DNA from 4 places in the Glaciecola punicea genome. Region 1 is predicted to be linked to each of the others. Evidence: predicted binding sites of a transcription regulator. Region 1 holds the regulator's gene; each other region holds the start of a gene.
What was found. Region 1 encodes LexA, which represses DNA repair genes until DNA is damaged. Its sites were predicted from a motif close to TACTGTATNNNNATACAGTA; they were not measured.
Positions count from the first base shown of each region.

Region 1 (8,174 bases):
TAGCGCTGCGAACTCTATCGCGCGATTCTTTCACGGTAGTTTCAGGTAAACCCACAAGGTGAAATCCGGGTAAGCCATTACTTAAATGCACTTCTATGGTGACAAGGGGCGCGTCAATCCCTAAGTTAGCGCGGGTATATACAACAGCAAGATCCATATGCTTTTCTGGTCTGTTTTGAGTACGCACATAATGCGATTTACCTATAAGATAAGCTACTGTCCTTCGGTAGCGTTTTTCTATTGTCCTTTGTGCTTGCGTTACAATGTGATTAGAGGCAGACTCTTGCGGCAACCATTACATGAGTACATAGCACACGCTGTTGAGCATATTTACGAATCAACTATTACGCGATAAGAGAATGCCATTGTCTACACAAACACTATCTTCCCCCCCGTCAAACTATGAGTATTTAATTAAGATCCTCAAAGCCCCTATTTACAATGCCGCTGTAGTGACAGACTTGAATAGACTGGCGACCCTGTCAAGCGCTTTGGGAAATGAGGTGTATTTAAAGCGTGAAGATCAGCAGCCCGTAAAATCGTTTAAACTACGCGGTGCCTTTAACTGTATGTCACAGTTGAACGAGCAGCAAAAAGCCGCTGGTGTGGTGGCAGCCTCAGCGGGCAACCATGCGCAAGGCGTCGCCTATGCAGCGAAAGCAATGAATATAAAAGCTACCATTGTAATGCCAGATACAACGCCTGAAATTAAAGTAAATGCGGTACGCACTTTCGGAGGCAAGCACATTAACGTGGTGCAATACGGTACCAGTTACGATCAGGCAAGTGCACATGCGCTGATGCTTTCACAGCGCCATGGCTTTACCATGATACCGCCCTTTGATCATCCCGATGTGATTGCCGGACAAGGTACTATTGCAAAAGAAATGCTAGAACAGTTAAGTGATTTTGATTATCTATTTGTGGCCGTAGGCGGCGGCGGCCTAGCCGCAGGGATGGCAGTTTACTTGAAGCAAATAAAACCCAGTATCAAAATTATTGGGGTTGAATCTGACCAGTCAGCTTGTTTGTCCGCGGCGCTTGCGGCTGGAAAACCCGTTACTTTGCCCCAAGTTGGTATTTTTGCTGACGGTGTAGCGGTCAAAACAATTGGCGAGGAGCCATTTAGGTTGTGTAAGCAGTATTTAGACGGCGTAATGACGGTTACTAACGACGAAATTTGTACCGCTATTAAAGATATTTTTGATGATACGCGCGTAATAGCAGAGCCTGCAGGCGCGCTTTCTGTGGCTGCAATCCGCAAGTTCTGCCGTGAAAATGATGTAAAAAACAAACGCCTAACCGGTATTCTATGCGGTGCTAATATAAACTTTCACACTCTTCGATATGTGTCCGAACGATGTGAATTAGGCGAGCAAAAAGAAGCAGTTTTTGCGGTAAATATCCCTGAAACTAAAGGTGCGTTTAAGTCTTTTTGTAGTCTGTTGGGCGGCATTGTTATTACAGAATTTAACTATCGCTTCAATGCACGCACCCAAAGTGTTGGGGAATCAGCCACCGGCAGCGCCCAGATTTTTGTTGGTGTAAAGCTGCGAAACGGTGCGTCTGAATATCATGAGCTACTTAAAAAGCTCGATGATAACGGCTATACGTACTGTGATCTTTCGCAAAATGAACTGGCCAAGCTGCATGTAAGGCACATGGTGGGCGGGCGTCCTCACCAAAAAATAGACGAAAGTATTTTTAGTTTCTCATTCCCAGAATATCCTGGTGCGCTGATGCACTTTTTGAATACCCTTGGCGAATCGTGGAATATTACTTTATTTCATTATCGCAATCACGGGGCGGCGCAGGGCCTTGTATTAGCTGGCTTTGAGATTGGAGAGCAGCAGCGATCCAGTTTCCAAGAGTACCTCGACAAGCTCGATTTCGAGGTGCAAGAGCATAAAGACGATCCTGCCTATACTTTCTTTTTATCTAGTAAAGGCTAATGCGATTATTTAGAAGACGGTTAACGTCATTTATAAATCCGCTAGTTTGGCTAAATAAGTCATCGCAGATGTCCGCGATTATTACATTGTCTATAAGCGTTCCAAATGCTGCACTATTTCAGGCCATACCAGCGGCATAATAGCGTGTTTTAAGACTAAACTTGACTCTGAAAATTCTAAACTACCATCTTCACGGCTGTGCACATGTTTGTTTTCACGCAGCGCGTTTACAAAGGAGGCCAACACGTTTTTATCGTAAAACTCAGGCGAGTGCATGCCAAACAAAGAAGACAAACGCTCAGCTACATCGGTAGACTGTCGCTCAAGTTGGGCACGCGCGATGATTTTTTCAGACTCCAGCACGCTCAGCACTACCGCATAGCGCTGCCAAGTTTCCTGCATACTTCGGCTTAATAGCCACGCGCTGTGAAATTTAGGTGAGCTTGGTTCAACCGGGGCTAAGTATTTGCCATTTTGCACCAGCATGCCGCAGGTCTTTAAATAGATAACCAACTCTTCAATATATACGACCACTTCGTCATGGCTAAAGTACATGAAAAACTCGCGTTTCAGAATTGGGTACAACTGCTCAACAAGACTCAATAAAGCGGTTCTGGTGAGGTTTCGATGAGCAAAAGCGGCAGCCATTATTAAGCTAGGCAACGCAAACATATGTAAAATGTTATTTCGGTAGAATGTCAGTAGCACGGCATTATCTTGTTTAGGAGACACCATTAGGCCGTATTTATCTTCGCTTTGTTGAAATCTGTTTAAGGCAAGCGTACGCTCTACTAAATATTCAGCGTCTTGGGTGGGAAACGTCGCGTCTGCGCTATAGGGGTTGGCTTTGAATAGACTCAGATAATCATCAATAGCGTTTATCAGATCATCTTTACTCATGACATGCGTTTTTGATGACAACAAACAAAGCGCTAGCAAGGCAGTGCCATTTAAGGCCGCATTTTTATTAATTCTTGCCATTATATCGTTGGCTAACACATTCACTGTAGGCGTAAGCCACGTTGGTTTCTTTTCATCATCGCTTATGTCGTCGCGCCAATCGGGTACTTGTTTGTCTAAAAACTTATGTAGGGAAATAGGCTCGCCAAAGTTAACATAGCCATGGCCATAGTTTTTAAGCTTACGAATGGCAGAGAAAACTTGTGTATTTGACTCTTTCTTTTTTCCCTTTCCCTTGAGTTCTTTCTGGTAACTTTTTACTTCCATTACGTGCTCGTAACCTAAGTAAACCGGTACCACAGACACCGGACGATTCACGCCTTTAGTGACCGCTTGCAGCGTCATAGCGAGCATGCCTGTTTTAGGTGGTAGTAATCTACCGGTACGACTTCTTCCCCCTTCTGGAAAGTACTTCACCGAATAGCCTTTGTTGAACAAAAGCTCTAAGTATTCTCTGAAAATACTGCTGTAAAGCTTGTTGCCTACGAAGCTACGGCGCAGGAAAAATGCGCCACAGCGTCTAAAAATGGGTCCAGCAGGCCAAAAATTTAAGTTGATACCGGCGGCAATGTGAGGGGTAACCAAGCCTTCTTGATAAATAACGTAGGTCAGTAACAAATAGTCCATATGGCTTTTATGGCAGGGTACGTAAATAATTTCATGTCCGTTGGCGGCTAATTCACGCACGCGTTCAGCGTGCTTGACTTCAATACCGTCGTAGATACGGTGCCAAATGCGTGCCAGCAGTCTTTCTCCAAGGCGCACTAGGCCCTCGCGATAGTCTGCAGCTATTTCATCTACGTATTTCTTCGCTTGTTTACGGACTTTTTGGGGGGAGATGTTTTTGTTGGCAACTTCATCTTCAATGGCTTGTTTTACGCCCCTTGCGCCTAAAATAGAGTTGTATAACTCTTGACGTTCAAGCAGCGTTGGTCCTGATAATACCTGGCGTTTACGCTGAAAGTGTGTGCGCGCTACGCGGATTAATTTATGTGCTATCTGTTGATCGCTGCCGCTTAGCGATGCCATTTGTCTTGTTGAAACAGGCTTTGAGTAACTGACAAAATTATCGCGGCCAAAAAATAGCACAATGAAACTTTTACGTAGCCAGTTTGGCGACGCTTTTGAGGCGATTAGCTGAGCCCAACCCGATTTACCTTTACCCGCCGAGCGTCCCCAGGAAATGAAAACTGGAATAAGCTGAACATCTAGATCGTCATATTGCCGGTGGTATTGAAACATCTCGGTAAAATTATCTTCAATAGTGGTGGGCTTTACTTTGCGCGTAAAGATGTTTTGCGGTCTATTGAGATAGTAGCTTCGTTTATGCTCGTGATCCACCAGCGCAAGTTTTTTACGTGGACTGGGAAGGCCAAGAAACGCAGTTGATTTTTCAAGCGCTATCGAGTCGGTGAATGATTTTGTTTGCAGTAAATATACAATAGGCCTGGTTTTGTCGATGCCAAGTTCATTTTCTAAGTCTGAGGGTATACTTTTTACTTTGACCAGCCAGCCGATTGGTTTGGTCAAGAACGAGCGTAAAAACGAGGCCATCCAATTCATAAGTACTCCATAACTAAGGCGGATGCAGCGGGATGAAAAAGCAAATTTCACTGCGGTTTTCTATATTTTGCGAAAATTTTGTTGTAATGTTAGCACGAAGATCCTTAATGTAATCAGCATTTGTCTCATTCGATGGGTATATTGCGCTATGCTGTGATATGGCATTACCGTTTACATCAAATAGACAAATACTTGTTGCTAAAACACTGTTTGTGGATATACTCAGATCTACTGTATAGAAAAACAGGCTGTTTATGCGTCCACTAACACCAAGGCAACAGCAAGTTCTAGAACTTGTAAAACGTACTATGATAGACACGGGAATGCCGCCTACACGAGCGGAAATCGCGCGCGAGTTAGGTTTCAAATCTGCTAACGCTGCAGAAGAGCATCTTAAAGCGCTCGCTAAAAAAGGCGTTATTGCAATTTTACCAGGGACGTCTCGCGGTATTAAGTTAAACGTAGAGCTTGAGGATCCCATTGAAGATGGCTTGCCATTAATTGGTCAAGTTGCTGCCGGTGAGCCTATTTTAGCCCAAGAACATGTTGAATCTAGATTTAAATGCGACCCTACCATGTTTACTCCTCGCGCCGACTTCTTGTTACGCGTGAAAGGTGAAAGTATGAAAAACATTGGTATAATGGACGGCGATCTGCTGGCTGTGCACAAAACAGACCAAGTTAACAATGGTCAGGTAGTGGTTGCACGCGTTGACGAGGACGTAACGGTTAAAAGGTTCGAGCGTAAAGGTAGCGAAATTTTGCTACACGCTGAAAACGACAGTTTTCCACCTATTCGTGTGGATCTTGCATCCCAATTTTTTACTATTGAGGGTTTAGCCGTAGGCGTAATACGCGATCACGTGGACTTGTAACTTACTCAGGAATTGACAAAAAGGTTCACTTCACAATGCCATTTGAGGGCCCGTAATAATAAACGGGCCCTTTTTTTTGCGTCTACTTTTTGAACAGTTCGGAAAATACGATGATTAGCAGCAAATAAAAAGATAAAAAACTAGACTAACGACGCCATTTGAACGATTATTGTCCTGTAATTAACAAAAATTATACAAATTACTTACTTAAAATTAAACTTGTTTCTACAAAAATGAAAGCGCCGCTTCGGTTAAAAAAGTTTTCATTAGCTGTAAACATAGGGGGAGTGTTAGCGTGAAGTTCAGCAGTTTTATCTCTTATATGTCCGTGCTTTTAATTGTGTGCTTAAGCTTTGCGGCGCAAGCGATAGATACAGGCCGGTCAAATTTAAATATGCGCCCCGGCGTATCCGGTATTAGTAACCAAGTCTATGATTTGCATATGCTTATGTTCTATGTGTGCATCGCAATAGGGGTGGTTGTGTTTACCTTTATGTTTTATTCGATGGTGGTCCATCGCAAATCTAAAGGGGCTAAAGCCGCTAATTTTCACGAAAATTTAACGGTGGAAGTGGTCTGGACAATCGTTCCCTTCGTTATTTTGATATTCATGGCCGTACCAGCGGCTTACACGCTGATAGATATGGAAGACGTCAGCAAACCTGATGTAACAGTGTTAGTCACCGGTTCGCAGTGGAAATGGCACTATAAATACATGGACAACGATGTTGAGTACTTTTCGGTTCTGGCAACAGAGCAAGGTCAAATACGTAACCAGTTAACAAAAACCCAAAACTATCTCCTAGAAGTAGACCGTCCCCTAGTTATTCCCACGGGTAAGAAAATCAGATTTTTAATCACCTCAGACGATGTTATCCACTCTTGGTGGATGCCTGACTTTGCCATTAAAAAAGATGCCAACCCAGGTTTCATCAACGAAGCGTGGACAAACGTAAACTCGCCTGGCGTTTACCGAGGACAATGCGCTGAGCTTTGCGGTAAAGACCACGGCTTTATGCCCATTGTGGTAGTCGCGAAAGAGCCCGCGCAATATGACGCGTGGGTAGCAGAGCAAGAGGCCATCGCGCAGCGTGCTCGTGACGAAGAACAGCGCTTGCTGTCTATGAACATGAGCATGGATGAGCTTATGAGCCAGGGTGAAAAAGTATATGGTGCCGTTTGCGCAGCCTGCCACATGCCAAACGGTGAGGGGTTACCCGGTGTATTTCCGGCGCTTAAAGGTTCTGCTCTTGCGCTTGAGGACATTCCCGGACATATCAGAATTATCGTTGAAGGCAGTCCAGGTACCTCAATGGCATCATTTGCTAAACAACTAACAATGTCAGAAATAGCGGCGGTAGTCACCTATGAGCGTAACGCTTGGGGTAATGATACTGGCGATATTGTGCAAGCAAAAGACATTAACGCAATTATGTATGGTAAGGAATAACAATGGTTAGCACAACTGATACAACCCATTCGGGCGACCACGACGCTGATACTCAAGACCACGTTGCTAGCGATCATATTGATGATCATCACCACCACGAGGCGCCATATGGTATATCGCGTTGGTTACTCACTACGAACCACAAAGACATAGGCACTCTATATTTGTGGTTCGCATTCATTATGTTTTTGGTGGGTGGGGCGATGGCAATGGTCATTCGCGCTGAACTATTTCAGCCAGGCCTGCAAATTGTAGAACCTAACTTCTTTAATCAAATGACCACCGTTCACGGATTAATAATGGTATTTGGCGCAGTAATGCCGGCCTTTACCGGCTTGGCTAACTGGATGATACCCTTGATGATTGGTGCGCCTGACATGGCCTTGCCACGCATGAATAACTGGAGCTTTTGGATTTTACCTTTCGCGTTCTTAATATTGCTTTCTTCTTTGTTTATGGAAGGCGGTGGTCCCGCATTTGGTTGGACCTTTTACGCACCTTTATCAACTACTTATAGTAGTGACAGCACCGCCTTGTTTGTATTTTCTGTGCACATAATGGGGATCAGTTCAATTATGGGAGCCATTAACGTCATTGTTACCATATTTAATATGCGTGCTCCTGGCATGACCTATATGAAAATGCCTCTGTTTGTATGGACATGGCTCATTACCGCATTTTTACTTATAGCAGTAATGCCAGTGTTAGCCGCGGCGGTGACCATGGTCTTAACCGATAAGTTCTTTGGGACCAGCTTTTTTGATGCGGCCGGCGGTGGAGATCCAGTCCTGTTCCAGCACATTTTCTGGTTTTTCGGACACCCTGAAGTGTACATAATGATATTGCCAGCCTTTGGTATTATTTCGCAAATAGTGCCTACTTTTTCACGTAAAAAATTGTTCGGCTACGCGTCGATGGTTTACGCGACCGGTGCAATCGCCTTATTGAGCTTTATTGTTTGGGGTCACCACATGTTTACAACGGGTATGCCTGTGGAGTACGAGATCTTCTTTATGTTTGCCACTATGCTAGTTTCGGTGCCAACTGGAGTGAAAGTGTTTAATTGGGTGGCTACTATGTGGCGCGGCTCAATAAGCTTTGAAATTCCCATGATGTTTGCTATCGCCTTCATCGTCTTATTCACCATTGGCGGTCTGTCAGGCTTAATGCTTGCGATAGTGCCAGCGGACTTTCAGTATCACGATACATACTTTGTGGTTGCGCATTTCCACTATGTGCTGGTTACTGGGGCCATTTTCTCAATTATGGCAGCTGTTTATTATTGGTTGCCAAAGTGGACCGGTAAGATGTTCGATATTACCTTAGCAAAATGGCATTTCTGGTGTTCGCTTGTGTCGGTAAATGTGTTGTTTT
Region 1 covers NZ_LZXY01000004.1:25,480-33,653, forward strand. The annotation lists gene BAE46_RS06150 (YifB family Mg chelatase-like AAA ATPase) at 1-157, opposite strand, end outside; gene ilvA (threonine ammonia-lyase, biosynthetic) at 360-1,952, shown strand; gene plsB (glycerol-3-phosphate 1-O-acyltransferase PlsB) at 2,043-4,475, opposite strand; gene lexA (transcriptional repressor LexA) at 4,730-5,350, shown strand; gene coxB (cytochrome c oxidase subunit II) at 5,673-6,800, shown strand; gene ctaD (cytochrome c oxidase subunit I) at 6,803-8,174, shown strand, end outside.

Region 2 (8,174 bases), on a different contig from region 1:
GCGATCTAATAGGCTACTGGCCAAACGAAGGCTATGAGTTTGTGGCATCAAAAGGGCTGACACCAGATGAGCAGTTTTTTGTGGGCCTAAGCCTTGATGATGAAAATCAATACGAATTAAGCGACACGCGTATAAAACTGTGGTGCAAACAAGTTATTGACCAAATTCACGAGCTTAACGCGGCATAATTCTACAAAAATGTATAGTAGAGGTAAATTTGTTAACTAATTTTACACATTCCCTCTGTTCATTTTTTTCTGAGTAGATATACTATCGAAATAGTCGTTTAATAAAGAGCTTTACGTAATGAAAAGAAAAAAGCATACCTCCGCCGATGATGACGCACAAATAGATATGACACCAATGTTAGACATAGTCTTTATTATGCTAATATTTTTTATTGTCACCACAACCTTTGACAACTCTAAAGGTTTGTCGGCTAATCGTCCTCCGGAAAACCAAAACACATCAGAACCTAGTAAAGCCTTGTCGATTCGAATCGACGCGGACGGCACTATTCACATGATTGGACGCATTGTTGATATTCGCCGTGTAGTGGCCAACACACAAACCTTTTTAGCTGAAAACAACACTACTTCAGCCGCGATACAGGCACATGAAGATGCTGAACACGGTGTTGTGGTTGATGTAATGGACCAAATTAAGCAAGCGGGTATTGAAAGTGTTTCAGTGTTGGTTAAGAAAGGTTCATAGAAGAAAGTAGATATAAAATTAAGGGGGCCAGATTCAATGAGAGTTTTTTAAAAAAGTCGCTTTGAATCTGAGCCCACTGTCTCTTACCTCACTACTTTTTTATGTAATGAACGTTGATTTTTTCTTTAATTCTGTCGCTGACGTATAAACCAGTCGTCATAGCTCAACGAAAAGCTTTCATCCTGACAGTCCGCTGGGTGAGCATATAAGCCAAAATTTTCATCCTCGTGATGCGTTAAAATAACTGCAATTTTAGGCAAGTGCTTAATCTCATTGTGCATGGGGTCCCATATAGGCACATGGTAGTCGGCTAATCTTAGAACAGGCACATTCAGCCCGTTTATTTCAGTATAATGGTCCGGAATCGGATTAGGAATAATTGCATAAATACAATGAAAGGGAATATTCACCTGAACGCCATCCCACCAGAAGCGCTCTACTTTTATTTTATCAAACAAGTTTGATATTTTTTTGGGTAATACTACATTCACGGTGATATTCCTTCTTAGACGACTTTTGAAGTGGGCACGTCAAAAGTTTTGATTTTATAATCAATACACCATGTGCTCTATCTTATCAACTTTTTTTAGTCTCAATTTGCCTTAGCAAGGTTCATTATGCTTAAAAGATTAGAATAGCTGTAGATTAATCATTTCATTTGCCACTTGCTCAGCATATACAGGTCTATATTTAGCCAAAGGCCCTTTCATTATTGGTGAGATACCTTCTAAGATTTTTATGCCCCAAGCCTCCCCAGGTCGGTGATCGCTTCTGTTTCCCATGAGCAAGGGGGGTCTAACCGCGGCTGCATTGGGTAGCTGGGGCATAGTTAAAATGGCATTTTCTAATTCACCTTTAACGCGCAAATAAAAATTATTGCTTTTAGCATTTGCACCAATCGATGAGATCCATACAAAACTCTTGGCTCGCTGGGCTCTGGCTAACTGCGCGCACACGTGCACGTATTCAAAATCGACTTTTCTAAACGCTGACTTACTCCCCGCTTTTTTCATGGTAGTACCTATACAGCAGTACACATGGTCAACAGTAAAGTAGCCCTGATAGTCTTGTAGTATTGTAAAGTCAATGACCAAGGGCTCTATTTTAAGCATAGGATCATGATAATTATTAGTTGTTAATGGCGCCCTGACTAAGCATGTTATTTTATGGTAGCGGTCGTCTTGGCATAGCTGATTAACTAATGCTTTACCCACTAATCCGGTAGCACCCATTACAATTGCTGTTAATTTACCCATATATTATTGACTGCTTAAGCCTAGTGACCAATCTATGCCTATTGTTACGCTGAAAATTCATTATTAGTGTTTGTGTTTAGCCAATTAAGTGTAAAAAAAATAGGCCTGCTTAATTTATTTGTTCAATTCAACGCTAGGCGCTGCGATTGACTAGATACCCAAATTTTGAGCTATCAGTCAGTATCAAAATTACCCGCGGTTTGAACGTTAAACTGAGTTATTGATTTATAGGGATACTTAAATAATCGCCCTTTTCCCCCGTCACCCCTTGTTTATCAAAGGCAATTAAACGCTTATTGGTAAGTAAGTGCAAATCACGGACCATTTTATAAGCGTGGATCACCTGCTCATTATCGGCGAGTACTTCGCCAAGCTCGGCTAGCAGGGCTTGGGCTTGGGCTTGGGCTTGGGCGTCGACTTCAATAGCGTTGCCTATTAAGACATACTATTTTAATTCAACATAAATGATAAATATAGAAAATACGCATTAGTAATGGTTTATGATAGCCTGTTACAACTAATGAAAATATAAACTATAGAACCTTAGTAAAAGCCTTTATGACAAACATTTCCTTTACCGACATTAGCCTTGCACACGAGCGCATATTACACATGGTGCAGCGAACGCCCATAGTACAGTCAACCTTGTTAAATACATGGCTAGGCCACGATATTTATTTCAAAGTAGAGTGCTTACAAACGACTGGTGCCTTTAAACTGCGTGGTGCAAGCAACTTTATCGCGAAACTGGCACAAAATAATAGCTTACCCAAACACATAGTTGCTAACTCATCGGGGAATCATGCACAAGCTGTTGCGTATGCAGCTAAGCATTTCAACATCCCCGTCACTATTTATTGCACTAAATCGATATCGACTGTGAAGGCCGCGGCTACCGCCTACTACGGCGCAACATTAGCACAGTTTGACGACAGACCAAGCGCAGACAAGGCGGTTGAATTGGCCAGCAAGCAGCCTGGCGTTGTTTGGATACCCCCGTTCAATCACCCTGATATTATTGCTGGCCAAGGCACCGCAGCACTTGAAGCTTTGCAACAGACTAGTGACATCGATGCGATATTTGTTCCTTGTGGAGGCGGTGGCTTGGCTGCAGGTACGCTCATTGCCGCTAAGCATATAAGGCCTAATGCAAAGGTTATAGGAGTTGAACCCTTAATGGCAAACGACGCAGCGCGCTCGCTCAGGGCTGGCCATATAATCGCCTTAGACAAGGCACCTATTACCCTAGCAGACGGCGCTGCCACCCCAAGTGTGGGAGAGCACACCTTTAAATACTTAAAGCAGCTAGACGCATTTTATGAGGTAGACGAACAGCAAATTGCCTATTGGACACAGTGGTTGCAACATTTACTAAAATTACACATAGAGCCTACATGCGCCATGGTAATGCAAGGTGTGAAGGAGTATTTACAAAACCTTCCAAAACATCTTTCTATCGGTAATAAACGCCAACAAATTTTAGTGATTATATCGGGTGGTAATATAAGTGCGCAGTCTATGGTCGCTATCTGGCAGGAAGATCATCTGAAATATCCACCAAGCTTGTAAAAATATATCATCCTTTTACGGGTGAACGCTTTGCATTATGGAGCATGAATAGTCAAAGATGAAACGGTGAGCAAGTTTTCGTTAGCTAGCACTGACGTAGACGAATCTTTTGCGCTCACCATTTTGAGTTTGGACTTGGCCTATAAACATATCGTAGGGCCTTACCCATAGCAATCCTTCGCCATATAAAGGCCTGTATAAGACTAGCAGACTTTCATCTTCCGAATGCCTGACTAGGTCAATAACTTCATAAAACTCACCTTTGTAGTGCTTGTATTTGCCCTTTTTTATGTTAACCATTAATTACCTCAGTGGTTTTAGTCGTTTAGTGACAAGTCTACGTTTATACCTTTTTCTCAAAAATAATGTGCTTATCGGCGTATTTATCATTATATTCAAACGATAACTGTTCGTGTTGTGTGTCGGTTGAAGTGTCACAAAACCCAATAAAAACGCCCAACAAGCGCGCATCTTTGCCATTTCTTCGCTCCCAAGCTTCGCGTAATAAATTTACTAATACAGCTTTATTAATATCACTACACTTGTGTTCTTTAGTGGTCTGTCTAAAGTCAGCAAATTTTATCTTCACGCCTATTTTGTCTATCTCACGCGTTACTATGTGTTTAGCGGCTCGATCTTGGAGCGTGGGAACTAAGTTTTTAAGCAAGTAAACCGTTAATTCTTCTAGTGTCGTTAAATTTTCGCTAAATGTGCGCTCTACTGCTACCGATTTTCGGATACGTGAAGTTTCAACTCCTCGTTTATCTATGCCTTGACATTTGCGCCATAAACTAAGACCGAACTTGCCAAAGCGTTGGACTAATTCAGCCTGATTAGTATTTCTAATGTCTTGACCGGTGTATAAACCTAAGGCTTGTAACTTAGCAAAAGTCACCTTGCCCACTCCTGGAATTTTGTTTAAGGGCAACTGTTCAATAAAGGAAATTATTTGCTCAGGTTTAACTAAATACTGGCCATTTGGTTTGTTCATATCTGAAGCAATTTTAGCAATGTACTTCAATGGTGCTATACCAGCAGATGCTGTTAAGCCTAACTCAAGGTGTATATGCTTGCGAATATCTTGGGCGATTAAGGTAGCCGAACCGCCAAACTGTTCGACGTCAGTCACATCTAAATAGGCTTCGTCTAACGAAAGAGGCTCAACTAAGTTAGTATAACGACTAAATATTTCACGAATTTGCGTACTCACGTCTTGGTATACTGACATTCTGCCAGGCACAATAATTAAATCGTTGCATAGCCTTTTCGCCACAGATGTCGGCATTGCAGAGCGCACACCAAAGCTACGGGCAATATAATTGCAGGTTGACAGAACCCCTCGTTGGGCCGATTTGCCACCCACCGCGACCGGCATATTTGCTAGCGCAGGATTATCTCTTATTTCCACGGACACATAAAAGGCATCCATGTCGACATGTATAAATTTTCGCATAGCAGGCTCTATAGTGAGGTTAAACAGCTGTATGTAATAACAGCATTATGAACTGCAGACAAAAATATATCTATACCTATAGAATGTTTTGGGAGTGCAAGGAGGAAAGATGAGGCAGTATAAGCTTAAGATTAACTGAGGCTTATAAATAATTATAGAATTTGTTTGCTTTTCCACTCATCAAGTTTTGCCTGGCGAACCATCTCCCTGTCAAGACGTGCCTTTTTTCTGTCGCATGGCTCTGGGCAATCACAGGCCTTCTCAACGCCTAATGCGCCTAGACCCCCGCATGAGCCTGAAATGCTCTTTCTTTGAAATATGTACCCTATTGCCATCGCAAACGACATAAGTAAGAAAAAACAAAACGCTAAAATAAATGTACTCAAGGTAACACTCTCCTGCTGTCTCCGGCAAATTGTTAATCACCCTTCGGTGTCAACTACTGCTAAAGAATTCACTGACACGCTTGCGCATGCTATTTAACAACTATTAACTAAACATTATTTTATCACAAAGATACTCTTTTGGTCTAATTCTGCTCAATTACCTGTACGTTTTGAATAAAGGCTTTTGACTGATATTCTACAAAATCTTCACCTTCTTTGGTGATAAATAAAGCCGCTATACCTTCGTTTTCAGCAAGCGCTCTGCCTTTTTCACTACCCATTACCATTAGTGCAGTCGATAAACCGTCTGCCTCAATTGATTTTGCTGTTACCACCGTAACCGACACTAAATTATGGGTAATGGGATAACCAGTAATTGGACTTATAAGATGTGAATATCTGACCCCGTCTTCTTCGTAATAATTCCGGTAATCGCCCGATGTTGCAATAGCATTGTTGCCTATACTTACAATCTGCTGAATAGAGCGCTGACCTGATAGAGGTTTCTCTATCGCTATTAACCATTTTTCATCATTCTCTTTAGCGCCAGCAGCACGCATTTCACCGCCTATTTCAATTAAAAAGCTAGTGACACCTTTAGACATAAGTAACTCCGCTATTTCGTCTACAGCATATCCTTTTGCAATAGTGGACAAGTCTATGTAAACATTAGGACGCAACTTTACTATTTCTGAATTTGCTAATCGAAACTTGTCTACTCCTACGTATGCCATGGCAGATGAAAGCTGCTCAGGTGATGGAATTTTATTGGCTCGTTTTTGCGGCCCGAAGCCCCACATATTCACAAGAGGTCCAACGGTAATGTCCAACATACCGTCGCTTATGCTGTGCAGTTCCAATGCTTTTGTGATGACATACTCGGTTTGAGTTGATATTGGGAACGCAACGTTAGCAGGACTCTTATTTAACAGCGATAATTCAGAATCAGTAATGTATGTGGACATTAGTTGATTTACATTTATAAGCAAAGCATCAATTTGCTCTTGCATTTGGGCCGGTGACAGAAGAGTAACAGCTTTGTCATCGTTCAAATATTTGACACTATATGTGGTTCCCATTGTTTGGCCATTCAGCGTAACCATGGCTGGCGGTTGGCCTGAACAAGACCATAAGAAGAATGACAATATAATCGTCAGTGTAGCTAATTTGAGTGTTAGTTTCATAATAATACTTATTTATAGTGTGAATGACGGTAGGGAAATAATATACAAAAAAGGGGCTTTAGCCCCTTTTTCAATTCTAGTACAGTGAATTATTAGCCGCCGAAATCATCCAGCATAATGTTTTCATCTTCTACGCCTAAATCTTTGAGCATGCTGATAACAGCTGCATTCATCATAGGTGGACCACACATGTAAAACTCGCAATCTTCTGGTGCAGGATGGTCTTTTAGGTACTTTTCTAGCAATACGTTGTGTATGAAGCCCGTGTCGCCTTCCCACTTATCTTCAGGCTGTGGATCGGAAAGCGCGACGTGCCATTTAAAGTTTTCATTCTCCTTCTGTAACATGTCGAAATCTTCGACATAAAACATTTCACGGGAAGAACGAGCACCATACCAGAACGATATTTTACGTTCAGACTTTAGACGACGTAATTGATCAAACAAGTGAGAGCGCATAGGCGCCATACCTGCACCACCGCCTACAAACACCATCTCAGCTTCAGTGTCCTTTGCAAAGAACTCACCAAACGGACCAGAAATAGTCACTTTATCACCTGGTGTTAATGACCAAATAAACGAAGACATTATGCCAGCAGGCAGACTCAAATTGTTAGGCGGAGGTGTTGCAATACGCACATTCAACAAAATGATACCCGCTTCTTCTGGGTAGTTTGCCATTGAATAGGCACGGATAGTCTCTTCTTCACATTTTGATTCAACATTAAAGAAACCAAAATGTTCCCAATCTTTACGATATGTTTGAGGTACGTCAAAGTCTTTATATTTAACATGGTGAGGCGGCGCTTCTATCTGAATATAACCACCGGCTTTAAACGGCACGCTTTCGCCGTCAGGAATGCCAAGCTTAAGCTCTTTAATAAATGTCGCTACGTTGTCGTTAGACAATACTGCGCAGTCCCACTTTTTGATCCCAAATACTTCCTCTGGCAGCTCAATTTGCATGTCTTGCTTAATTGCCACTTGACACGCTAGGCGGCAGCCTTGCTTAGCGTCGCGTTTAGTTATGTGATCTAGCTCTGTCGGCAGTATTTCACCACCACCGCCTTTTATATCAACCCGACATTGACCGCATGAACCACCGCCGCCACAGGCTGATGACACAAAAATACCAGAGTCTGAAAGTGCGCTTAACAATTTTCCACCCGTTTGAGTGATAATGGTATTTTTTGGGTCATCATTAATCATTATTTTGACGTCGCCACTAGGTACCAGTTTTGACTTAGCAAACATGATAACAAATACCAATATCAATACAATTGCGATGAACATGCCAACGCCTAAATAAATATCTACATTTTCCACTTTAAAAACTCCTCAATCGCCTTACAGCGAAACGCCGGTGAATGACTGGAAACCAAGAGCCATAAGGCCCGCAATCATAAATACTGAACCTAAACCGCGGATACCGTCGGGCATATCTGCATATTTTAGCTTTTCACGTACTGCCGCTAATAGTACTATAGCTATTGCCCAGCCTATACCGCTGCCGATGCCATAAACAATACTTTCTGTAAAGTTGTATTCACGTTGAACGGCAAACGCTACGCCACCAAATATTGCACAGTTAACCGTAATGAGTGGCAAAAATA
Region 2 covers NZ_LZXY01000011.1:67,281-75,454, reverse strand. The annotation lists gene fldB (flavodoxin FldB) at 1-188, shown strand, start outside; gene BAE46_RS12270 (ExbD/TolR family protein) at 307-714, shown strand; gene BAE46_RS12265 (hypothetical protein) at 840-1,205, opposite strand; gene BAE46_RS12260 (NAD(P)H-binding protein) at 1,344-1,970, opposite strand; gene BAE46_RS15045 (PH domain-containing protein) at 2,188-2,355, opposite strand; gene BAE46_RS12255 (serine/threonine dehydratase) at 2,529-3,539, shown strand; gene BAE46_RS12250 (DUF1653 domain-containing protein) at 3,621-3,839, opposite strand; gene dinB (DNA polymerase IV) at 3,883-4,992, opposite strand; gene nqrM ((Na+)-NQR maturation NqrM) at 5,145-5,378, opposite strand; gene BAE46_RS12235 (FAD:protein FMN transferase) at 5,522-6,562, opposite strand; gene nqrF (NADH:ubiquinone reductase (Na(+)-transporting) subunit F) at 6,655-7,887, opposite strand; gene nqrE (NADH:ubiquinone reductase (Na(+)-transporting) subunit E) at 7,909-8,174, opposite strand, start outside.
Region 2: the regulator LexA is predicted to act here: its motif matches at 5,018-5,037, upstream of dinB (DNA polymerase IV).

Region 3 (8,174 bases), on a different contig from region 1:
CTAAGGCGAGGGCCCGGCTTTGGCTGGTCAGGACTTTGTCTTCATGATCTTTTAGTTCTGGAATAATATAGCGCTCATTGTTTTTGAGCGTTTGTCTTCTTATATAATCAGCGGGTACCTGAGCGCTGTTAGCACGACTTACCTCTATATAAAAACCATGCACTTTATTGTAGTTAACTTTGAGTGTACTGATGCCCGTGCGCTCTCGTTCGCGGGCCTCTAACTGGTGTAGGTAGTCGGTTGCGCCGTCGGCTAAATCGCGTAAATGGTCAAGCTCTTCGTTGAAGCCAGGTCTTATAACACCGCCGTCTCTTAGTACAACGGGCGGGTTGTCTATTATCGCTTGTTCAAGTAACAAAGCGAGCTGGGGGTATTCGCTAATGTGGGTTTTGTATAGCTTGATGTGTTGATTCGATGCTTCACCTGAATCATCTTTTGAATGTCCATCTGGCAAATGACTTACAGAATCAGTCACTAAGCCTTGTAATAAATGCTGCAGATTCGGCAGGCTCGATAGCGCAATTGACAGGCGAGCAAAGTCTCTTGGCCTTGCACTTCTTAATGCTACTCTTGCTAAAATTCGCTCTACGTCGCCTATCTGCTTTAAAACGTCTTGAAATTCTTCTAAATCTTCACCTAACAGGCTGTTTATAAGGCTATGGCGATGGGCTATCTCGTGGTGGCTAGTGGTGGGCCTGTGTAAATAACGCTGCAGTAAACGCGAGCCCATGTTAGTAGAAGTATGGTCAATCGCCGCTAACAAAGTATGCTGCGTGCTGCCAGACAAGGTGCGCGTAAGCTCTAAGTTTTGCTGAGTGGCAGCGTCCATCAATAAACTGTCGGTAAGTGACTCTTGATGAATGGCGCTTATGTGCACAAGCGAAGTACGCTGAGTTTCATTAATATATTGTAGAACACAGCCTGCGCTGCGAATTCCCACCGCCTTGGTGTTTATGCCAAAACCGTCTAGGTTGTGGGTGTCAAACTGTTGATTAAGTTTACTAATAGCGGTTTGGTGATCAAATTCCCACTCGGGTCTTTTTCTTTTGCCATTTATGTTGTTTAAAAGGTGCACAAAACTGGCACCTTCTGGATAAAGTAGTTCAGTGGGCTTTATACGCGCTAAATTAGCCTGTAAAGCTTGCTCAGACTGGCAGTCAAGAAAGTTAAAACGCCCAGATGCAAGCTCTATGTAGGCAATGCCAAAGGTATGACTTGTGTTGTTTTCGCCACTGTTTACACTATTAGCACTGTGTCGTTTTTTTTTGCTCGCGCAAACCGCCGCTAAGACCGATTCACTACGCTCGTCTAACAACGCTTCATCTGTAATAGTGCCTGGGGTCAGAATACGCACAACTTTGCGATCAACCGGTCCTTTGGAGGTGGCCGGATCGCCCACTTGTTCGCAAATAGCGACCGAAAGGCCCATCTTAACCAGTTTAGCTAAGTAATTTTCAGCGGCGTGATAAGGTACACCGGCCATAGGAATTGGGTCGCCATTGGCTTTGCCTCTAGCGGTAAGCGAAATATTCAGTAGCTGAGAGGCTTTTTTCGCGTCGTCAAAAAAAAGCTCATAAAAATCGCCCATTCTATAAAATAGCAGCTGTTCGGGGTGCTCAGCTTTTATTTTAAGATACTGGGTCATCATTGGCGTATTTTCAGGTTTGTTAGACATATTTATTATTATCTTTTTAATGTGTGGCGAAAATGTAAGAGGACGACGCGATATTTACTTTATTTTAAAACGCCACTGGCAGTTTAACCATGGTGAGTCTTAATGACCATAGATAAGCACTTTTCTTAGCGAATACTGATTATTACTACCACTTAGGGTGGTAATTGGTGACTCAGCATATAATAAATTTGTACCCGCGATTATGGGCCTTTGTGATCATTACGTGTATTCTATGAGAATTATGAGCAACTAAAAAGATGTAGCCTTGATTAACTTTACGATAAATCAAAAAAAAGAACTTGCGACCACGCTGGGTGAATTATTACTCGCCAAAAATGCCACAGTCGCTTCCGTAGAATCGTGCACTGGCGGCGGGGTTGCTAGCGCAATCACCGAGATTGCTGGCTCCTCACAGTGGTTCAATCAAGCGTGGGTAACCTACTCTAATGATGCTAAGCATTCGCTAGTTGGCGTAGACGCAGATGTAATAGACTCATTTGGCGCTGTCTCGCAGCAGGTGGTTATTCAAATGGCAGAGAAAGGCGCGGCGCTTGCTAAGGCTGATTTGTGCATATCAATTAGCGGCGTGGCGGGTCCTGGCGGCGGCAGTGAAGACAAACCCGTTGGTCTTGTGTGGTTTGCAATAGCAGGCAGTGGCATCAAAACCACCTATAGCTTTAATCGACGCTTCACCGGAGATCGTTCTCAAGTGCGAGAGCAGGCAATCGTACTTGCGCTTAAAAAACTGGTCCAATGCCTAGCAGACTAAACCATATTGAGTCTGTTACCATATAACGGTATTACTAGCTGCTTATACGTAAGCAGTTTGCTACTTTTATACATTTTACCTTTTTAGGGCTGTAATTGTGTTTAATGGCTGAAAAAACAGTTAGTTACTAAATAACTTAAATAAATTATTGAAACTGTATGATTATACAGTATACTTGCGATATAAATGATTGCATGCATGGTTTTACAAGCTTATATTTATCGCGCTTACATAGCCTATTCTACATAGCTGAATCACCCTACATTACGCAAGCCGAACATAAGATCAAACCAGACGTTAAAAGGATATCTATTGTGAGCGACAAAAAGAACCAAGCGCTAACCGCAGCTTTAGGGCAAATTGAAAAGCAGTTCGGCAAGGGCGCTATTATGCGCTTAGGCGACAACCAAGCACTTGATATTGAGTCAATATCAACAGGCTCACTCACTATCGATATCGCCTTAGGCATAGGCGGTTTGCCATGCGGCCGTGTTGTTGAAATTTACGGACCAGAGTCGTCGGGTAAAACAACCTTAACCCTACAGGTTATTGCCGAAGCACAGAAAAAAGGTAAAACCTGCGCATTTGTCGATGCAGAGCATGCTTTAGACCCAATTTATGCAAAAAAGCTAGGCGTAAACATAGATGAGTTGTTAGTGTCACAGCCCGACACCGGCGAGCAAGCTTTAGAAATAGTCGATATGCTAGTACGATCAGCAGCGGTTGACGTGGTTGTTATTGACTCGGTGGCTGCACTTACCCCGCGCGCTGAAATTGAAGGCGACATGGGCGCGTCGCACGTAGGGCTTCAGGCGCGATTAATGTCGCAGGCTTTACGTAAACTTACCGCTAATATTAAACGTTCAAATACCATGGTTATTTTCATTAACCAAATTCGTATGAAAATTGGTGTAATGTTTGGTAACCCTGAAACGACAACCGGCGGTAATGCCCTCAAGTTCTATGCATCTGTTCGTTTAGATATCCGCCGCATTGGCGCAGTTAAAGACGGTGACGAGGTAGTAGGCAATGAAACCCGAGTGAAGGTGGTCAAAAACAAAGTGGCGCCGCCCTTTAAACAAGCCGAGTTCCAAATTATGTACGGCTCGGGCATTTCTAAAGAAGCTGAACTAATCGATTTAGGCGTTAGCCAAAAGCTGGTTGAAAAAGCAGGCGCGTGGTACAGCTATAACGGTGAGCGCATTGGTCAAGGTAAGGCTAACGTGGTGAAGTACTTGAAAGAACATGTATCGATGGCAGAAGAAATTGAAGCTAAAATTCGTGCTGAGCTATTAATGCCCAAGGCAAAACCTGCAGATGACGCTGAAGCAGTCGCAGAGTCAAAGGCGCCAAAAGCTGCCAAGCAGGCAAAAGCACCAAACTAATGTAGTGGTTCATTAAGTAGACACTTGTCACCAAGGCGCTTAATACCTTGGTGCTCGATGTCTTGCAGCACGGCAGTGTTGACCTAGATAGTAAAAAGACCTTAGCAGGTCACTGAAAGTTGCTCTTAGGCTATATCACCTCCGTTTTATTAGCGTGATTGGCCTTTACCCCGTTAGATTCAATGAATTTAACGGGGTTTTTTGTGCCTACAAAACAGCAAAGCACGCTACTGTTAACACCAACACAACGGCGCCTCCTTGCGTAATGTTCTTGCCCCCTCTGCGGGTGCGGCTATGTTCAGGCAACCATACCATTACGTACGCCAGTGCACCGCCTGCTACTACACCACCAAAATGTCCCCAAAAGGATATGCCGGGTATTAATAAAGGTAATCCTAAATTAAGCACTACCAGCCCAAATACCGGTGACTTTGTAGGGCTTATACCGCGTCCCCACAAGGTTATAAACATCGCACCGGCTAAACCAAGCACAGCGCCCGATGCGCCTAAGGTAGGCTGCATAAATCCAAAGCTAAGTACTGCAAGTGTACCGCCTATTAATGCACCAAAATACATCAAGCTGAATCGTACACTGCCCAAAGCAGATTCTAGCTGCGGACCCAGCATATATAGCAGGTACATATTAAACGCGATATGCAAAATACTACCGTGTAAAAAACCTGAACTTATCATGCGCCAGTACTGCCCGTCTTGTACTAGCGGGCCGTAAAGTAAGCCCATATTGGTTAACATGTCTTGTGTGGCGAACTGTCCTGCAAAAAATAAAATGTTGGCTGCCATTATTGTAAGTGTGACCGGGCAGCCTTTGGGTAAAGATGGCATGTTTCAAAGATCCTTTAAAATGCAGTGAGTTGTACTCACAAGAAACGACGCGCTCAGAATAAAAGCTAAGCCACCAGTATGCAATATTAATTACCAGTATTACGCAATCTTATACCCAGCGTTTCATTCTTATAGCGGAACCGATTAATTTACACGATATTTCCGATCATGTAATCACCGTTTTCGCCCGCTAAATAATGCTTTAGCCGCTAAGTTTGTGCTATAATTTATGGGTTTTAAAGACATACGAGAAAGTCAATTGCCAATTTTAGCCGCTCAGCAATTAAGCTGTGAGAAACAAGACAGAATTTTGTTTCAAGATATCGATTTTTCTATTAGTAGCGGTGAGCTCGTATTGTTAACAGGTGAAAATGGTGCTGGCAAAACCAGCTTACTTCGCATACTGGTTGGCTTAAGCTCTCCTAACACGGGGCATGTGTCAATTAATGGCCATGTAATAAAAAAAGACATTAACATTGCGACTGCCAACATTGTATATATAGGACATAAGCTAGGTTTAAGTGGCTTGCTAAGCCCTGTTGAAAATTTGCAGTTTTATATGGACTTAATTGGCGCACCCTGTTGCGATACCAACGAAATATTTGACGTACTTTCACTACTTGGGCTTGATGGTTTAGAGGATTTACCGCTTAAGCATTTATCAGCAGGACAACAGCGAAGGGTAGCTTTGGCCAAACTGTGGCTTAATAAAAGCGCGAATTTATGGGTGCTCGATGAGCCTTTCACCGCGCTTGATGTGGCTACGGTGAGTTTATTAGAGCGACATATAGAAAATTTTTTAAAGCAAGGTGCGACAAATAAGCTTGAAGTAAGTGCAGAAACGGATAGTGCAAAAACAAATAGTGCAAAAACAAATAAGGCAAAAACGAAACTACTAGACGACAGCAGTGTCAGCGGTGCAGTAATTATGACTTCACATCAAGCCACAAGCATAGATCACCACAAAACCTTGTTTGACTTAGAGTTTGCTTGGTAATGGCATTAGATTCATCAAGTAATTCGCACCTTACAGCAAAGATTAAAACGGCAGACACGCAAAGTCGCGCGGCAGCTAATCCGAGCGTTTTATCCGCCTTAAAGGCGGTAGCGAAAAGAGATTTTGCGCTTGCGTACCGTCAACGTGCGGAACTAATGCAGCCATTAATGTTCTTTATAATGGTGATTACCTTGTTTCCGCTGGCGATGGGCCCTAATCCGCAAACGCTGCAGTTAGTGAGCGGCGCGGTGGTATGGGTAGCAGCTATATTGTCATTGCTAATGGGGCTTGACCGTCTCTTTCGGGACGACTATGCAAACGGCAGTTTAGAGCAAATGATAATGTCGCCAACCCCGCTTTACATGGTGGTGTTGGTAAAGGTTATTACGCATTGGTTAGTCAATATCGTGCCTTTGTTGCTTATATCGCCACTGCTGGCACTGTTTTTAAACATGACCAATACCATGTACCTAACGCTCATATTTACGCTTTTGTTAGGTACGCCGATAATTAGTTTAGTAGGCGCTATTGGGGTGGCCTTAACCGTTGGCTTACAGCGCTCTGGCGTGCTGGTTGCACTGCTGCTAATACCGCTGTTTATACCGTTACTAATTTTTGCCACATCGGCAATAGAATACGCATCAATGAACTTACCTATTGGTGCGCTCCTTGGTATTATAGGGGCCATGTTATTATTTACGTTGGCAACAGCGCCAGCGGTTATCGCATATTCATTAAAGGTCAGCCAAAACTAATGTGGAAGTGGATTAACTCATTCGCACAACCTGAAAAAGCCTACGGCGCGTGTAATTTTTTCATGCCGTTTTTTGTTGTGGTATTGCTGGTATGCTTGCCATTAGGCACTGTGTGGGGTCTGGTGTTCGCGCCCACCGATTACCAACAGTTTGACGTTTACCGTATTATTTACATTCATGTGCCAAGTTCATCGCTGTCCTTAACGGCGTACATGGCCATGGCAACCGCCGCGTTTGTAGGCGTTGTATGGCAGTGGCGAAGTGCTTTTACGACCATGCTTGCCCTAGCGCCCATTGGCGCGGTGGTATGTTTTATTTCACTGTTTACCGGCGCCGTTTGGGGTAAGCCTACCTGGGGCACTTATTGGATTTGGGACGCTAGGCTAACGTCTCAGCTTATTTTGCTATTTTTATATTTGGGTGTTATTGCGCTGTATGTGTCATTTGATGACAAGCAACAAGGCGCTAAAGCCTCTGCGATAATGGCCATGGTTGGGGTCATTAACATTCCTATTATTAAGTACTCGGTGGAGTGGTGGAACACGCTGCATCAGCCTGCAACAATTAGTAAGTTAGCCAAGCCGTCTATGCCAGCCGACATGGCAATACCTTTGGTAATTGCTATGATAGGCATGGCGGGTTATATCGGCACAGTGACGCTTATTCGCATGAAAAACGAGTTAATAAAACGTGATTCACACCGGCCTTGGGTTTTGCAAGTATTAGACGCTGAACAAGCAAGCGGCAAGCCATTTATTCGCCCTGTGTGGTGGGCGGTTGCCGCAGTATTATTTACCATTGGCGCATTTTTCATGGTGCAGCAAGGCGTGAAGTTTGACAGTCTGGCCGCATTTATAGACATGGGCGGCAGGGGCTTTTTTGTATGGCTAAGCTTTGTAGTCAGTTTTGTAGCCTTGTTTATTTTACTGGTGTTAAGCGTGCTTGACAGAAAAACCATTATTAGCGAAACAAGAAAACAAAAAACGCGCGTGGAACGTATCATGAGAGCCCGTGCCGCAAAAGCCGCGAAAAAAGAGGCCGTTGCAAATAGTTCATAAGCCGTTTATTTACTTATTTATCGATTGAGACAACACATGAACCAACGAAGAAAACAAAGACTATTCGCCGTTAGCAGTATTATTATCCTTGTCGGTGCGGCCATCACGATCATGCTGGTGAGTCTAAGCGACAACGTCGATGCGTTTTATACGCCCAGCGAAATCGTTGAAGGTAAAGATAGAAACGGTGAAAAACCGACCATCGGCCAGCGTCTTCGAATTGGCGGTATGGTCGTGCCGGGAAGTGTTTCGCGCGATATTCATTCACTCGCGGTTAGTTTTGATTTAGTCGATATTGGCCCCGCAGTGACGGTGCAGTTTCAAGGTATATTGCCTGACTTGTTCAGAGAAGGTCAGGGCATAGTGGCAAATGGCACATTGAAAAACGCCACGCTTATATTGGCACACGAAGTGTTAGCTAAGCACGATGAAGAGTACATGCCGCCTGAATTGGCCGAAAAAATGAAAGGCGTTACGCACATACCACCAGCACAGGGGACTTATTAATGATACCCGAAATAGGTAATTTCACACTCGTTGTTGCCTTAGTTGTCTCTATGCTATTGGCGGTATACCCGCTGTGGGGCGCACAAACTAACAACATGACCATGATGAAAATGGCGCGGCCATTAAGCGTTGGCCTATTCGTATTTACCCTAATTGCGTATATCTGCTTGACGCATTCATTCATG
Region 3 covers NZ_LZXY01000003.1:371,068-379,241, forward strand. The annotation lists gene mutS (DNA mismatch repair protein MutS) at 1-1,675, opposite strand, end outside; gene BAE46_RS05775 (CinA family protein) at 1,941-2,444, shown strand; gene recA (recombinase RecA) at 2,759-3,829, shown strand; gene BAE46_RS05785 (rhomboid family intramembrane serine protease) at 4,037-4,672, opposite strand; gene ccmA (cytochrome c biogenesis heme-transporting ATPase CcmA) at 4,902-5,669, shown strand; gene ccmB (heme exporter protein CcmB) at 5,663-6,424, shown strand; partial or broken gene ccmC (heme ABC transporter permease CcmC) at 6,424-7,155, shown strand; gene ccmD (heme exporter protein CcmD) at 7,285-7,482, shown strand; gene ccmE (cytochrome c maturation protein CcmE) at 7,519-7,989, shown strand; gene BAE46_RS05810 (heme lyase CcmF/NrfE family subunit) at 7,989-8,174, shown strand, end outside.
Region 3: the regulator LexA is predicted to act here: its motif matches at 2,597-2,616, upstream of recA (recombinase RecA).

Region 4 (8,174 bases), 160 kb from region 1:
TAGGCACATGAAAAATAGCGCCCATGCTAGCTCGCACTACCTTTGGGTTAAACGGATCGACACTGTCGGGGCTAAGCAGTAAGCGAAAATTGCCAAACCAGGCTAAGCTTCTTAAAATTGTGCCTAAATTGCCAGGATCTTGAATTTCGTGCAAATAAATACAGCGCTCATCTTGTTTGATAGCCGTTTTTTTATTACTTAATGCTGGTAAACGCACGCATGCAACGATCCCCTGCGGTGTTTTGGTGTCACTAATGTGGCTCATTTGTTTTTGATTAATGACAGATATACTGAAGCCTGCGTTTAAAGCATTCGCCCACGGCTCATGCTCTTGGGTAACGAAAAGCTTTATTGGTGTAGCGATAGCGCCTTTTTTTAATGCGTTTTGTAGTTCAAGAACAAGATGTTCGCCTTCTACAAGGTAGCAACCTAACTGCGTACGGTATTTTTTTTGGTGCAGCTTTTTAACATCGTCCAGTTTCATATACTTTTGCCTTCACCTCTTTTTTGCACCCATTGTGTGTGCAGAATTAGCTTATTAGCGCCTATCACGTCGTGTCCTATTAATAATTTAGCACATCTAAAACCTTCAGATCTTTATCGCAATATCGTAGCACTTAGCCGAGATCAAGTCAGGTATAAAACTAAATACAGAACAAAAAAGCAGGTTCAATAGCACTACTGGCGCGCATAAACGCTTTATATAAACTGAGAATAAAGAAACAATCAAAGTCTTATTGAATTTGCAAATTCAATAAGCGGCCCTACAATGAGGTACGTTTTAAATACTACGAAGCTAATGCACTTTATGGCGCGATCAAAAACTAGCAAAAAATGGCTCGACGAACACGTTAACGACCCCTATGTTAAAAAAGCAAAAGCCGACGGTTATCGTTCACGCGCCAGCTATAAACTTATTGAGCTTAATGAAAAAGATAAGCTCTTTAGGCCCGGTAATATTGTTATGGATTTAGGCTCGGCGCCTGGAGGATGGTCGCAAATTGTGGCGCCCTTGGTAGGTGAAAGGGGCGGCGTTATTGCCTCTGACATTCTGCATATGGATTCAATAATAGGCGTAACATTCATTCAAGGTGACTTTACTGACGAAGCCGTTTACGCACAGATTCTAAGCACTTTAAACGGCCAAAAGGCCGATGTGGTGATGTCTGACATGTCACCTAACCTCAGCGGGGTAGCTACCACCGACCAGTATTCGTCAATATACCTTGTAGAGCTAGCGCTCGATATGGCCAGAAACGTATTAACACCCGGTGGCAGCTTCTGCGCCAAAGTGTTTCAAGGTGTGGGCTATGAGGAATACGTAAAAGACGTACGCACGTCTTTTGACAAAGTCGTTGTGCGCAAGCCTGCTGCGTCAAGACCAAGGTCTCGCGAAGTTTATATTGTGGGTAAAGGCTTTAAAAGGTAAAGCAAGGTAAAAGTATGTGAAGTGGTCACAAGGTAATGGGTTCAGATCCCCTTTACCTTTTTTTAAGCCCTTTACTTTTCCAGCAGCGGCAATTTACCTACCACAGTCTTCCATTCATCGGCATCGTCTGACGCGTCTTTTATCTCAGTAATATTTGGCCACTGCTGACACAATTGCGCATTAATGTCCAAAAACGCCTCTTGATCGTCAGGAAGCTCAGTGTCTTGATAAATTGCATCCACCGGGCATTCGGGTACGCATAGGGCGCAGTCGATGCAGATAACAGGATCGATCACTAAAAAGTTAGGGCCTTCAAAGAAAGCGTCTACTGGGCACACGGCAACGCAGTCGGTGTATTTGCATTTAATGCAGCTGTCGGTTACTACAAAGGTCATATTGGCTAATCATCAAAGGTTAGAGGGAATGAATGGTTAAAAATGAACATGTAAATGTAAAGAAGCCAAAATGAGGAGAATTTCCTCGCTCGACCACGATATAATAAAGTAGCGCACTCAAAACACAAGTTTCTTTGTTAATGGCTTGGCAGTCACACTAGGCTATCTAAAAAAGACGAAGTGATTTAAAATACTGTTCACCTACAGACAGGCTGTTAGGCGACCTTAAGAGTAAGTACACTATGCTGCGGTTAACTGACATTAAACTCCCCCTTGATCACGATGAACATGCAATTGAGCAAGCTATTTTAGGCAAACTTAAGATTAGCAAAAGCCAGTTGCTGTCATTTGATATGTTCAAGCGCGGGTATGATGCACGCAATAACCGCAACATTATGCTAATTTACACGCTCGACATTGAGGTAACAGACCAAGAGAACTTGCTTGCTGAGTTTACTAACGATCCACACGTGCGCCTTACCCCAGACATGAGCTACAAATTTGTCGCTCAAGCACCCGCGCAACTTAGCCATCGCCCGGTGGTGGTTGGCCTTGGCCCATGTGGCTTATTTGCGGCGCTAATTTTAGCACAAATGGGTTTTAAGCCTATTATAATAGAGCGCGGCAAAGAAGTACGCGAACGCACTAAAGACACATTTGGCTTTTGGCGTAAGCAAGCGCTTAATCCTGAGTCGAACGTGCAGTTTGGCGAAGGCGGCGCCGGCACCTTTTCCGACGGTAAACTTTACAGCCAAGTAAAAGACCGCAAACACTACGGCCGCAAAGTACTGCACGAATTTGTGGCGGCAGGCGCGCCCGCAGAAATAATGTATGTCAGCAAACCCCATATTGGCACCTTCAAACTGGTCAATATGGTCGAAAAAATGCGCAAAGAAATAATAGCTTTAGGCGGCGAGTTTCGCTTCAGCACAAAGGTTGAAAAATTAGATTTAAACGAAGATAAGGAAATTCAAGGCCTACACTTATCTGGCGGCAACTACCTAGCCTGCAGGCACGTTATTTTAGCCATTGGCCACAGCGCGCGCGATACCTTCACCGCACTTTACGAGCAGGGCGTGTATATAGAAGCTAAGCCTTTTTCAGTAGGCTTTCGCATTGAACACGAACAAAGCATGATAGATGAGAGTCGCTTTGGCGATAACGCGGGCAACCCCATTTTGGGCGCTGCCGACTATAAGCTAGTTCACCACTGCAAAAATGGCCGCACGGTCTATAGTTTTTGCATGTGCCCCGGCGGCACCGTTGTCGCCGCAGCGTCTGAGCCCGGCAGAGTGGTCACCAACGGCATGAGCCAATATTCACGACACGAACGAAACGCCAACAGCGCTATTGTAGTAGGCATTACCCCTGAAGAAGATTACCCCGGCAATCCTTTAGCGGGAATTGAACTACAGCGCAGTCTAGAAGAGCTGGCCTTTAGTGCAGGCGGCGAAAACTACCACGCGCCCGCCCAGCTAATTGGTGATTTTTTGGCAGGCAAAGCAAGCGCCGAAATTGGTGGCGTTAAACCATCTTATACGCCGGGTATTACGCTGGGCGATTTAAGCAAAGTGGTGCCAGATTACGTGACCAAAGCTATTCGCGAGGCCATTCCTGCTTTTGAACGCCAGGTTAAGGGCTTTGCAAAAGCAGACGGTTTATTAACGGGCGTTGAAACCCGCACCTCATCTCCTATTTGCATTAAACGCGACGCCAACTATCAAAGTGTAAATATTAAAGGCCTATATCCTGCAGGCGAAGGCGCCGGCTATGCAGGCGGTATTTGGTCGGCGGGTATAGACGGCATTCGCGTTGCCGAGGCCGTAGCACTAGATTATATGAGCACGCATTAATCGATGATGCGTTAGTGCGCTAGTGCTAACATTAATTTAACTAAACATCTTTGCTCACGGCTGCTAAGATAAGCGTTGATTATTCAAGCGCAAATTACTTTTTTTTATTACTACTGATTCGTTTTTAGGTTGTCCATGGCTATCCCACTACCCCCAAAGTTAGAAAAGTATTTTAATCGTCTGTCGATAAAGAGCCGGTTTTTTAACAAGTTACTCAGCTTCTTTTTTATGCCCTTTGTATCTAAAAGTGGCTTAAGAATGAATTTCGTTGAAGATGACTACTATGCAATTTTGCCAAAAAGACGAATGAACCTGAACTGGTACGGGACCATGGCCGGCGGCGCTATTTTAGGTAATTCAGAATTAGCCGCAGGTTCGTATTTGTTTATGTTAAGTAAAGGTGAATATCGCATGATTTGCACCCGCTTAAATTATCGCTTTTTACTGCCAAGCATAGACGCCATCATGTACAAAGCCTATGTAGATTTAGAAGAGCTGGCTGAAAAAATTAAAGAAGGTGGTAAGTTCAATATAGAAATGACCATAAAAGTATTCAGAACGAATAAAAACAAGGCCACTCGCCGAATTGGCTCTGGTACTATAAGCTTTCATATGTGGCCGATAGGTACTTAACTTTGTCAACAACTTTACAATATGGTTTCTATTTAGCCTGCTCGTGGCTGTGGTGTTTAGGTGGGTTTTTCCCTTTGATATTAGGCCGAGACTATGGCTGGCCAGCATTAGCCGCCTTCACTGTGTTTAACGTAGGAGGCGCTATGGCAATGGGGTTTTACTTCAAAAACCGCAGTCAACAACAAGATTTTGAAAATACCCACAAACCTGCTATCGCAATTTTCTCTTACATTACCCTCGCCTATCAGCTATTTTTTATGGCTTGGCTTGGCGCCGTTATTGGCCAGGTATTGCTGCTGCCAGCGGTACTACTTATTGCCTTTGTTATATACCACACAAAAAAAGTGATCACATATTGGGCACAAGCATTTTATGTACTGTCTATTGGTTTGTTTGTGGGCTTTTTAGGCAGTGATTGGCCGCCTGTTGAAATCAGTGCAAAAGGCTATTGGCCGCATGCTTTGTTACCCTTAGCCATTGGCTTTATATTTTCTCCTTACCTAGACATTACTTTTCACCGCGCCTTTAAAGACAGTAAAAATCCTAAAATGAGTTTTTTAATAGGCTTTGGTGTTTTGTTTTTAAGCCTGTTGGGATTTGTGTTTTTCTATGCCACCAGCTTAGGCAATGTTTTCTTCAACCAAGCAATACCAGCGGCTATTATTTATCCAGTAGTAGGCTTTTTGGTTTTACAAATAGGCTTTACTGTGGCTGCCCACGCGAGCGAGTTAAGTACTCAGCGATACTTAAAACCAGGCTTACTGGGCAGTTCAATAGCGGTTTTTTCTGTGTTTTGCATTGGCTTATTAACAATGATCAAAGACAGCTCTATACCTTGGGTAAATTTGCCATTAGAAGAAACCTTGTATAAAACCTTCCTCTTCTTTTATAGCCTAGTATTTCCCCTTTACTTGCTATTAGGTAAGTCAAAGCCACTCTTTTTATGGGTACTAGCAATATGCACCCCTGCTTACTCAATAGGCTTTTTGATAGGTGGCGAGCACAGCTATAGCTTAACCATTGGCGTTGCTATTATAGCGACCGTGGTGGTGGTAAAGCGCCAAGCCCAGGTTTAGGCTTCGACATTACAGCATAAGTAAGTCGCAAATTGGCCACTGGCAGTTCTTGTGATTATGCTTGGCCTTTTGCTAGGCTGTCGTTTAGTACACTAACCTTATGCTAAAAAGTTTGCTAGAATACTGGTTTTTCATACAGTGAACCTTCATGATTGTATATATCGCCGAAAAGCCCAGTTTAGGCCGAGCAATAGCCACCGGATTTAGCGGCCGTCAGCAAAAGCGTGACGGCTACATTGAGCTAAACAATGGTGACTGTATAACATGGTGTATAGGACACTTATTGGAGCAAGCCGAGCCTGACAAATACGATCCCGCCTTTGGCAAATGGTCTTTTACACATCTGCCCATTGTGCCCAGTAAATGGCAACTTGTGCCTAAAAAAAACACCCAGAAACAACTTAGTGTAGTTAAACGCTTACTCAAAAGCGCCACCCATATCGTAAACGCAGGCGACCCCGACCGTGAAGGCCAATTATTGGTAGACGAGGTCATTACTTACTGCGGTGTTAAACCGGCCATCATAGAAAGCGCTGGGCGTTTATTAATAAACGATTTAAACACCAGCGCGGTTAAAACTGCCTTGCAAAACATACGCACTAATAGTGAATTTATAGGCCTGTCAATATCAGCTCTAGCAAGGTCTCGCGCCGACTGGCTGTATGGTTTAAATTTAACTCGCGCCTATACTCTACTGGGGCAACAAGGGGGATACAGCGGCGTACTGTCAGTAGGACGAGTGCAAACACCGGTGTTAGGCTTAGTGGTGAGACGCTGCCAGGATATCGCCCATTTCGTGTCAAAACCCTTTTATGAAGTGCTCGCCACCCTCGAAACCACAGACAAAGCAGTCTTTACTGCTAAATGGCAGCCAAGTAAAGCCTGCGAACCTTATCAAGACGAAGAAGGCCGGATTATATCACGCAAACTTGCACAGACCGTGGTGAATAAGACTCAAGGGCAAAAAGCAAGGGTGAGTGCTTATAAAGTGCAAAGCAGACAAAGCCCCCCACCGTTACCCTTTAGTCTGTCCGTTTTACAAATAGAAGCTTCCAAACGTTTTAACCTATCGCCCAAAACAGTATTAGACCTGTGTCAGTCTTTGTACGAAAAGCACCAGTTAATTACCTACCCTCGTTCTGATTCTCGTTATTTACCCAAAGAACAGTTTAGCCAAGCTCCAGCCATTTTAACTGTTATTAAAAGCAATGAACCAAGCTTTACAAGCATGGTAAACAATGCCAATTCAAAGCTAAAATCTAAGGCTTGGGATGATAGCAAGGTTGAAGCTCACCACGCGATTATACCCACTACTCGCAAAAAGCCGACCGCCAGTTTAACTAACGATGAAGCAAAAATTTATAAGTTAATTGCCACACAGTATCTCATGCAGTTTTATGGGCCACATAAGTATCAAGAGCAAGTGGCTAAGGTTGATATTGCAGGGGGTGAGTTTTTAGCAAAAGGTAAAACCAACACCGATTTAGGTTGGTTGGCCCTAAGCAATAATGACAGCAACAAAACACAAACTGCGCTGCCAAGCTTAACTAAAGACGAGATATTGCGGTGTACTGACTCATCGCTACTAGAGAAACAAACCTCTGCGCCAAAGCATTTCACCGAAGCGACTTTATTAGCTGCCATGACAGGAATAGCACGATATGTGCAAAACAGTGAAATTAAGAAAATTCTGAAAGAGACCGACGGCCTTGGTACCGAAGCCACGCGTGCCTCAATTATCGATTTACTCTTTAAACGCCAGTTTATGCAAAAAGTGGGAAAAGAAATTCATGCCACGCAAACTGGAAGCGCGTTAATAAACGCCTTACCAAGTGAAACTACGCATCCTGACATGACCGCTATTTGGGAGGCAGACTTGACCAAAATAGCGCATCAGCAACTGCGCTATGAAGCCTTTATGAAGCCTTTAACTGAATCTATAACACAGTTAATAAACAGCAGCCAGCAGCTTGATACCAGCAAGTTCGCAGGTTTGAAAAGCGTAAAGCCAGTCGCAAAGAAGCGCTTCTACAAAAAGAAATCTTAATTGTATTGATTCGAAAACGGACAGGCACACAAATAGTTTGTTTACATATGCGCGGGAAATACTAGTAAAAAAGTAAGCGTTTAAGCAGTAAATAAGGCTGCTAATAGCCCTATAAAGCCCCCAAACACGCCGCCCCATACCACTAGCCAGCCCAAGTGCTTTTTAATCATGGTTTGTATAATATCTTTCACCATTGTAGGCGTTAGTTCATTTAAACGCTGCTGCACTATTTGGCTGACTTTTTCATGCAGGTCGTGCGGCATATCCGATTGAGTCAACTCTTCTTGTAATAATTGTGCAAACTTAGGATCTTGCGTAATTTCAGTTAATGATAGCGCCATCTTATCGACAAAAGGCTGACGCATAGGCTCTAAGGCTTCAACGCCGCCAATCATGCCCAGCATTTGACCAAATGAAGAGGCTTTGATAAGCTCTACCAACGAATCGAATGTAGGCGATAAGTCTACTTTTTTGATAACTGGGCTTAGGTCTACGTTGGTAATTTGCTTGCTTTGTGTTAAAAAACGGTCAATATTTTCTTGGCTGAAAAACTGCTCCATTACTAAGGAGCGAATACCGCTCTTAAAGTCTTCAAAGCGTGCCGGTATGACGCCTGAACCGTACAATCCAGGTACCTTTTCAAATAGCATGTGCACCGCTATCCAGTTGGTGAGCGCGCCCGACACTGCGAACAAGCCGACTGTTTTAATGATATCGTTGTTCACAATAAAGCCAAGCGTC
Region 4 covers NZ_LZXY01000004.1:185,637-193,810, reverse strand. The annotation lists gene BAE46_RS06870 (TrmH family RNA methyltransferase) at 1-484, opposite strand, end outside; gene rlmE (23S rRNA (uridine(2552)-2'-O)-methyltransferase RlmE) at 809-1,429, shown strand; gene fdxA (ferredoxin FdxA) at 1,501-1,824, opposite strand; gene BAE46_RS06855 (NAD(P)/FAD-dependent oxidoreductase) at 2,067-3,677, shown strand; gene BAE46_RS06850 (hypothetical protein) at 3,813-4,310, shown strand; gene BAE46_RS06845 (hypothetical protein) at 4,313-5,386, shown strand; gene BAE46_RS06840 (DNA topoisomerase III) at 5,535-7,433, shown strand; gene BAE46_RS06835 (DUF445 family protein) at 7,514-8,174, opposite strand, start outside.
Region 4: the regulator LexA is predicted to act here: its motif matches at 5,508-5,527, upstream of BAE46_RS06840 (DNA topoisomerase III).